DNA from 2 places in the Lysinibacillus sp. CTST325 genome. Region 1 is predicted to be linked to the other one. Evidence: riboswitches for the same ligand, from Rfam matches in the RefSeq annotation. Region 1 holds a riboswitch; the other holds the start of a gene.

The links. A riboswitch is a leader RNA that binds a small molecule or an ion and turns the genes downstream of it on or off. The one in region 1 is predicted to bind FMN.
Region 2: another riboswitch for FMN. It lies ahead of ACYQ73_RS01910 (ECF transporter S component); the one in region 1 lies ahead of ribE (riboflavin synthase).

The regions. Positions count from the first base shown of each region.
Region 1 is NZ_BAAFHO010000001.1:118,122-122,521, forward strand. It holds gene ribH (6,7-dimethyl-8-ribityllumazine synthase) at 1-143, opposite strand, end outside; partial or broken gene ribB (3,4-dihydroxy-2-butanone-4-phosphate synthase) at 371-964, opposite strand; gene ribE (riboflavin synthase) at 995-1,633, opposite strand; FMN riboswitch at 1,777-1,902, opposite strand; FMN riboswitch at 2,028-2,153, opposite strand; gene ACYQ73_RS00605 (YibE/F family protein) at 2,748-3,863, shown strand; gene ACYQ73_RS00610 (YibE/F family protein) at 3,863-4,400, shown strand, end outside.
Region 2 is NZ_BAAFHO010000001.1:372,386-376,785, forward strand. It holds gene ACYQ73_RS01895 (methyl-accepting chemotaxis protein) at 1-62, shown strand, start outside; gene ACYQ73_RS01900 (STAS domain-containing protein) at 117-503, shown strand; gene ACYQ73_RS01905 (sodium-dependent transporter) at 573-1,919, opposite strand; gene ACYQ73_RS01910 (ECF transporter S component) at 2,088-2,675, opposite strand; FMN riboswitch at 2,898-3,095, opposite strand; gene ACYQ73_RS01915 (RNA polymerase subunit sigma) at 3,385-4,400, opposite strand, start outside.

The sequences.
Region 1 (4,400 bases):
GAATTCTCATCCACACCATGACGCTTTAAACCATCTAATGCACCGTCTAATAATTTGCTTGTAATAAATTCGTTGAAACGACCAACTACTACTGCTATTTTTAAATCCGTACCAATTAATTGTGCTTCAAATGTTTTAACCATTTTGAATCTCTCCTCTATTATTTAGTCTACTCATCATAACGTGGGGTTGATTTCCGTTCCGACTAGGCGCTTTCCTGGGGGCGTCCGATGAGTCGCTAATCCCAAGGAGTTGTCTAGTCTCCACTCCAATCAACTTATATACATAAAGTACGTTTTAACAAATGTCATTCCAAACTTTTGTTGATGTTCCTTTATATTGTCTGTGTGTTTTCTTCCATTATTTGTTGTCGACGATATGTTGCCAATGCTTCTATGGAAATCATTTTTAAATGATGTTGTGCTGCATATTTAATGAGGTCATTAAAGCGTAGCATTTTGCCATCGTCGCCCATAATTTCGCAAATAATGCCCGCGGGAACACTATGACAAAGTTTGGCCAAATCAATTGTAGCTTCTGTATGTCCTCTACGCTCTAATACACCATTATCTTTTGCTATTAACGGGAATACATGGCCTGGTCTACGAAAATCTGCGGCTTTCCCTTGTGGTTCTAACATTTTTTGTATAGTCATTGCCCGTTCAAATGCGCTAATTCCAGTCGTTGTGTCTACATGATCTATACTAACGGTAAATGCCGTTTGATGATTATCTGTATTAATACTAACCATAGGCTTTAATGCTAACTTTTGTGCAAGCTCCTGTGAAATCGGTGTACATATAAGACCTCGTCCATAGGTCGCCATAAAGTTAATCGTTTCTGGAGTCATAAATTCCGCAAGTGCGAGTAAGTCCCCTTCGTTTTCTCTGTCCTCGTCATCTACTACAATAATCATCTTCCCTTGTTTTAAATCCTCTATTGCTTCTTCAATTGAATGTAGCAATATCGCCGCCTCCAGTTCGTAAAATGTTAGTTAAAACCCGTTTTGTGCTAAGAAATCTCTTGTGATGGTCGGAGGTTCCTGTCCACACTTAAGTTGATGCAAAATGTATTTTCCAACTAAATCGGTTTCTACATTAACGAGATCACCCATTTTCTTCATACCTAAAATAGTTTCCTGGTATGTGTGAGGTATCAGTGATACTGTGACACCGTTTTTCTCGACATGAAAGAGTGTTAGACTCGTTCCGTCAATTGTGATAGAACCCTTTGGAATACAGTAGTTCGTTAACTCTGTTGATAGTTCAATATCAATATAGACTGCATTTGCTAATGGCCGCTTGCGCACTATTTTCCCTACCCCGTCAACATGTCCGGATACAAAATGACCACCGAAACGTCCATTAGCTGACATAGCACGCTCTAAATTTACCGGATCTCCAACTGCGAGCTGCTGTAAATTTGTTGCGCTCACTGTTTCAGGCATTACATCCATCGTTAGCTCTTGTTCATTAAAATGTATCACTGTTAAACAAACACCATTGACCGCTATACTATCCCCGAGCTTTACATCCTCTACCATTTCCTTTGAAATAACGGTAATTTTCATACTTTGCCGATCGCTTTGCATGGTTTTTACGGTACCAATATCCTCAACAATTCCCGTAAACATTTTTACACCTACTTTCATTCATTTAATAATTTTCGTTCAAACAAAAAACCCCTTAGATTAAAGGGGTTTGGGAGTTCATATACATAAGACGTCAACAAATAAACCTCATGGATATAATATTTTTTTCCATAGGCTGTCATCTCATCGTTCTTCTCCCATCCAGACTGTCACTGTCGGTTTTGGATTTGCACCAAATCAGCTTGCGCTCACGGACTTTGAATTTCTTCATCACCGCCGATTGGGAATTTCACCCTACCCCGAAGAACAACTGCTATTCAATTTTTTAGCCAAATAAAACAAAAACTACTTCCCAACTATAAAATGGGAAGTAGTTAAAATAAAAGCATACTCAAACAAACCTTATAAACTCAAGCGAATTTAAAAAGCTCACACTTTTACCCTTCTCCCATCCAGACTATAACTGTCGGTTTTGGATTTGCACCAAATCAGCTTGCGCTCACGGACTTTGAATTTCTTCATCACCGCCGATTGGGAATTTCACCCTACCCTGAAGGATATTTTATTTAGCTATTTCTTACGATAACACTACTTGATTAATTTATCCAGATAATTCTCAAAAACAATTTCTAAATTTCAGTAATGATCCCCATCCACATGTAGTACTTGACCAATAACGAAGGATGAGTCATCGGGGGCTAAATATAGGTAGGCGCATGCCCCGCTCGTTTTATTGACGTATTTGACAACCGTTGGATACCTAGAGACAGTTAATGGCATCCAAATCGGTCCTGGGGCGACTGCATCCCTCGAACCCCTCTTCTGTATTTTACCGCTTCCTTCATATGCTAAGTTGTCTATATTTCCCTAAGACACTGCTAATAACCATACTATTGATCTAAAGCGAATAAATTAATATATACTTACACAATGAATAACAATAATTTAAATATGCTAAAACTAAGTAAGCTAAAAGCTACTTATTAAGGAACCTCTATTCAATTAGCACGTTACATTATAATGGCACTTTTTTAATCCGCTTGACATTAAAATTCATAGTGACACTGTGAGTCATTGTTCGTGCCAACGTTAACAATGAACGCAACGACTAGGATTAGATTCCCTTCTCACATTGGAGGTTTTTTTATTGCAAAACATCTTGAAAAAAAAATCTTTTAACAAAGTTATATTTTATACCTTTATCGCAATTTGCTTTATCGCTTCTGTTTTTTTCGTTTATCACAACGAAGCATTTTATGATCGTCCAATTGCGGAAGTTATAAAAACGGAATTAAAAGAATCAAACCCTGTAACGGATTTGTATGAAAATGAAGATCATTTATATACTCAGCAAATTACAGCTGTATTAAAAAATGGTGAAAAAAAAGGTAAGCTTATTCATTTTACAAATGAGTATTCAGCATCTGGAGCCTTTGATCAAGAGTACCATGTTGGGAATAAATTATTTGTTTCCATTAAAGCAAATACAAACAAAAATGGGGATTTAACTGGGGCTATTTTAGACGTGAAACGTGATCAGTTTGTCTTGATAGTGGCGTGGATTTTTATTTTTGCTTTGCTGATCGTTGGTAAAAGGCAAGGGTTATTTTCAATCATCAGTTTAATTGTAAATTCTCTTGTTTTATCCTACGCTTTGGATTTATATATACAATCTAATATAAATTTGATATTTATTAGCGGGGTATGTGTTCTTTTATTTACGGTCATTTCTTTAATTCTCATTAACGGCTTGAATGAAAAAACATATGCAGGGATTGCTGCAACACTTATCGGAACATTTATTTCGTTATTGATTAGCGCTTTAGTTCTGTGGATCACAAACGAAAATGGAATTCGATATGAAGAGATGCAATTTTTAACGCGACCTTATCGAGTGATTTTTATGGCTGGGTTATTTATTGGAGCACTAGGAGCTGTAATGGATGTCTCCATCACAATGGCTTCTTCAATGTTCGCTTTATTTGAGCAAAACCAAAATATTTCTGACCAAGCACTGAAAACCTCAGGGATGGACATCGGGAAAGACATTATGGGAACGATTACAAGTATTTTGTTTTTTGTTTATATTTGTGGCTCAATCCCTATGTTGATTTTATATTTGAAAAACTCTTATCCATTAGGGCAAACACTTTCCATGAACCTTTCATTAGAATTAGCTAGGGCACTAGCAGGTGGAATAGGTGTGGTCTTAACAATTCCAATCAGTTTATACACTTCTATTTTTTTCATTAATCGAAAGAGGGAAAAATAATGAATGTATTAGTATGGTTAACTGCCATTTTATTCATATTGATGATCGTTATTGGTGGAAAAAAAGGAGTACGATCTTTTCTATCTTTATTTTTAAACTTTGGAGTACTCTTTATAACTATCTTTTTAATGACCAGTCAGAAAAATAGTCCGATTTTATTAACGCTCATTGCCTGTACCGTCATTAGCTGGATTAGCTTATTTTTTATTAATGAAACGAGCAGTAAAACGGTAACTGCATTCATTTCTACCATGATTACGATTGTAATTTTATTATTATTCATTGTTTTTGTAACGGAGAAATCAATGATTCGAGGATTCGGGGAAGAATCCTCAGAAGAAATTAGCATATTTTCTCTTTATATTGGTGTCAATTTTGTGCAAATTGGAGCTTCCGTTATTATTATGAGTACGATTGGGGCCATTTTAGATGTTGCCATTTCTATTGCTACTTCCATGCATGAAATTCTTCATCATAATCCGTTAATTAGCAGAAAAAAATTATTTACATCAGGTTTAAGCATCGGAAGGGACATTT
Region 2 (4,400 bases), 250 kb from region 1:
CAGATGAGTTAGCATCTATTGCTGATAAATTACAAAATGAAGTCAATAAATTCAAGTTTTAACTTCTATAGAATTAGAATTTCCTAACATGAAAAAGAAAATGGAGGCGCTATAGTATGAATCAGAAGAAAATTGCGATGGATATTGACACAAAGGCTGATTATATTTTGATTGCGTTTATGGGCGATTTAGAATATGGGTTGATTGAAGAGATAAAAATTGAGCTTCAATCATTAAGCTTGGAAACAATGCATGGATATATTATCGATATGCAAAAGGTTACAAACATCGATAGTACCGGCTTTGGCATGATTGTCAATTTCGCAAAGAAAGTATCTGTAAAAGAAAAGAAAATCGCCATTATTGTTGTCGATGATTTCATTCGTAACTTGTTTGCTATTTCACAAGTCGATAAAGTATTCCCTATTACTAAAAGCGAAGAGCAAGCAAGACAGATCATTAAAGAAGGCTGGCTAGGTGAACTATCACTTAGCGAATACTAACCCTGTTGTTGCCCTCCCAAACATAAAAGTAGGTTGCATTCCTATTAAACGGAATGCAACCTATTCACTTTAATATTGTAAAAGCATATTTACAAACACAACGATAATCACAAAAGGTACTACTATTAACATCAGTAGTCGATACGTTGAATAGAACCCCTGCCCCATTTGACTTCCTATTAATAATTCCTTCTTCACAATTTCTTTATCAACTACATACGCAATAAAAATAGCAATCAATAAGTTACCTAACGGAAGCATTAAATTAGATACTAAAAAGTCAGTTGCATCAAAAATTGTTTTTCCAAAAATTGATACATCCGCTAAAGTACTTGATGAAAGCGCTGCAGGAATCGCCGCAATAAAGACTACTACACCTAGTAGCATCGTCAATGCAGAACGAGACATACGTCCCTTTTCCATAAATGCCGCTACGATAATTTCATATAAACTGAATGAAGAAGTTAGCGTTGCGAATAAAAATAATAATAAAAACATCGCTAAGAATATTTCACCAAATGGCATTTGACTAAATGCTGTTGGCAGAACCATAAACAGTAAGCCAGGTCCAGATGCTGGTTCTAAATCAAAAGCAAATACAACAGGGAAAATTGCTAATCCTGCTAAAAACGATACAAGCACTGTGAGAAGAACAACGGAGCCTGCGGAATTAGGTAAGCTCACATCTTTCTTTAAATAGGAGCTGTACGTCACAAGACAAGAAAACCCTACCGCTAAGCCAAAGAAAGACTGCCCTAACGCTTCTAATATAGCCTTTCCAGTTATATTGGAAAAGTCAGGCCATAAGAAGAACTTAACCCCCTCCATTGCCCCATCTAATGTTAAAGCCCTCACAACAAGCACAATAAACATAATGAATAATAAAGGCATCATCCACTTATTGGCCTTTTCTATACCATTTTGCACACCAAGTGAAATGACTAATACATTTACTAGCGTAAACAGCCCTAAACCTAGTAATGTAATCCAAGGTGTTCCTACAATCTTTGCAAATAGTTCACTAGGATCAACGGAAGGATCAATAACAGCCCCAGTCACACCAAGGCCACTATATATAAAAATCCAACCTCCTACAACACTGTAAAAACTTAATAATAAAAAACAGCCGAGCACACCCATACGACCAACCCAAGCCCAACCTGTTTTTGTAGGTGCAATTTTTTTATAGGCAGTTACAGCCTCAGACTGTGTACCACGACCTAAAATATATTCTGATAACAACATCGGTAAACCAATCAGCAATGTAAATAGAACAAAAATAAGGAAAAACGCTCCTCCACCACTTTGTCCAGTAACATAAGGAAGCTTCCAAATTGCGCCTAGTCCAATTGCAGCTCCAGCCGATGCTAAAATAAAGCCTAGTTTACTAGACCACTGACTCTTTTTTTCACTCATCTCTTCAAACTCCTCTAACTTACTCAACTCTTCCTTATTCTACAATAAAATAATACACTCGACTAGATTAATTCTATACGTTACTTTTGCGTAATATTATCCAACACCTCAACCATCATTCTAAATAAAAAAACCTCGAACGCTTAACAGCTCGAGGTCTCATCCTAATTATTTTGTTAAATACATGGAACGCTGATTATTAATCCATTTACGCATCGTTGTAAATAGTAATGCCATGATGATAGTAATTAAAATACCTTTTACAATGTTAAATGGCAATATACCAGCTACGATCATTTTATATAGTGAATCACCTACAACAGGCTCCATACCTAAAAAGTAAGTGTACATAGGTAAAAATACTGCATAGTTAAGAATGCTCATCCCTACTGCCATTACAATTGTTCCAGCAGCTAAACCTCCGATAAGGCCTTTAACTGTTTTGGAGCGATTAAAAACAAAACTCACTGGTAGAATAAATAAAATACCTGTCACAAAGTTCGCGATATGTCCTACCGGTACTCCCGTTGGCGTGCCTGAGAAAACCCAGTCCAACACATTTTTAAATAATTCTACTAAAATACCAGCTACAGGTCCCATAGTGATCGCTGCTAGTAATGCTGGCATATCACTGAAGTCCACTTCCAAAAACGCTGGAAATGGCGGAATCGGGAAATTAAAAAGCATTAATAAAAACGAAATACTGCTCAGCATGCCAATCGTAATATACGATTGAAGTTTAACATTTTTCTTCATAGAAAACTCTCTCCTCTTTGCTGATTCAATCTCGCAAGAAGAAAGGTTACGACCTAATCGATTATCATCATGAAAGAACCCTTATGCAAAAGAGCATAAGGGAGAATAGGCATGATTAAAAAACGCCATTAATTAACTATTTTCTGAGCATACGCTGTGTGAAGCCACATCGAAAAAACGCTCATACATAGCTAAATTCATAACAATGAATGACGATCGTACCTCCATCTTCTCCCATCCAGACTTTAACTGTCGGCCTTGGAATTACACCAAGTCAGCCATGCAAAAAATTATTTGCACAGGTCGCGGGCTGAAGAGCTTTTAGTAAATCATGCGAGCTAATATGTCTTAAAGGAAACATTAGCGATTTACAACTCTATTACCGCCGGTCGGGATTTTCACCCTGCCCCGAAGATGAATCATTATTTTTTTGTTTCATAGCCTTACTATAATGAATTATTAGAGAAATGTAAATAGCTTTGCTTAAAAAATTCCGATTAAACTTGTATGCTTTATAAATACTCGACCAATAGCTCATAGAGCGAAACTTTAATCAGTGAGGGTTTTCTACATCTCCACTAATCCTCACCAATAGGCTTTTATGAGCAATAACTCTTTGCTACTGGTGTCATAAAATGACAAGAGCATTCACGCACATATAGCGGCGAGAATGCTCCAAAAAATTTTTTAAGTTCTACCGTTATGCTGTTTATGGCATATATCGTTTATTGGCTCCTACAGGCTTTGGCAAGAATTTTTTTAAATCAAATCCCTCCCAGGTTTCCTGTACAACATTGTCTAAACGTATTTGTTGATCAAAGCTTGCAGCAGTGAGCATCATAGCTTCTATCAGCTGAGTTGCACGAACAGTATCCATGGTCGTTAAATCAAGCGGCTCATCAAATGTAACAATAACACCTTCTGCTACTTCTTTCACAGTGTATGTTATATTTTCCGGTACAACTGAAACGTATACATCATCATTTTTATTTCGCATATCGGTAAGTGCTTCTGTTACAGTGGGAAAAGTTTTACGAGAATCGGGTGATAAATATTCAGCTCCATTTTCATCTTTATATAAATAATAATTAAAATGATTTGAGCTTGTTAATGCCTTAGGATTACTTGGCTCTTCTTCCTTGGAAAATTTGTAGGCTGTACCATCAGGATTTTCAAACTCAACATCTTTATACTCTGAATCAGAGAATGTATCCTGTAAAGTCTCTAAATATTCATTAGTATCTGCTGAAGCAACATCATAATCATTTTCCTCCGGCAATACATGAACTAGTTTATCGCCCTTCTCCTTCAATTCTCCTTTATATGGATGATAGTTAGTAAGACCATTTGCTTTCTCATCAATTTGCGGCGCATACTTTTCATACATTTGTAATGTTGTAGGCTTTTTCTTCGCAAAATCAGTAGCAACTCGTTCATTTGGAATGATATACGTCATCGGTACGCTTTTCTTATCACGATTTGCCAAACCAATATGAAATACTACTGCATCTGTTAAATCTTCCTCATAAACTGATGATCGTAAAGACATGATCCTTGAATGTTCTGCTACTATGCTGTTGGATTCCATCATCTTATCATGGTTGACAGAGCTTTTCGCTGCATGACTATCCTGCGATGTTGAATATTGAGAGGTTTCAGGAGCATTAGCCTGGTCTATTTTTGCATCATTATGATTCATGAACATAGAGCCTGTAAGTACTGTTA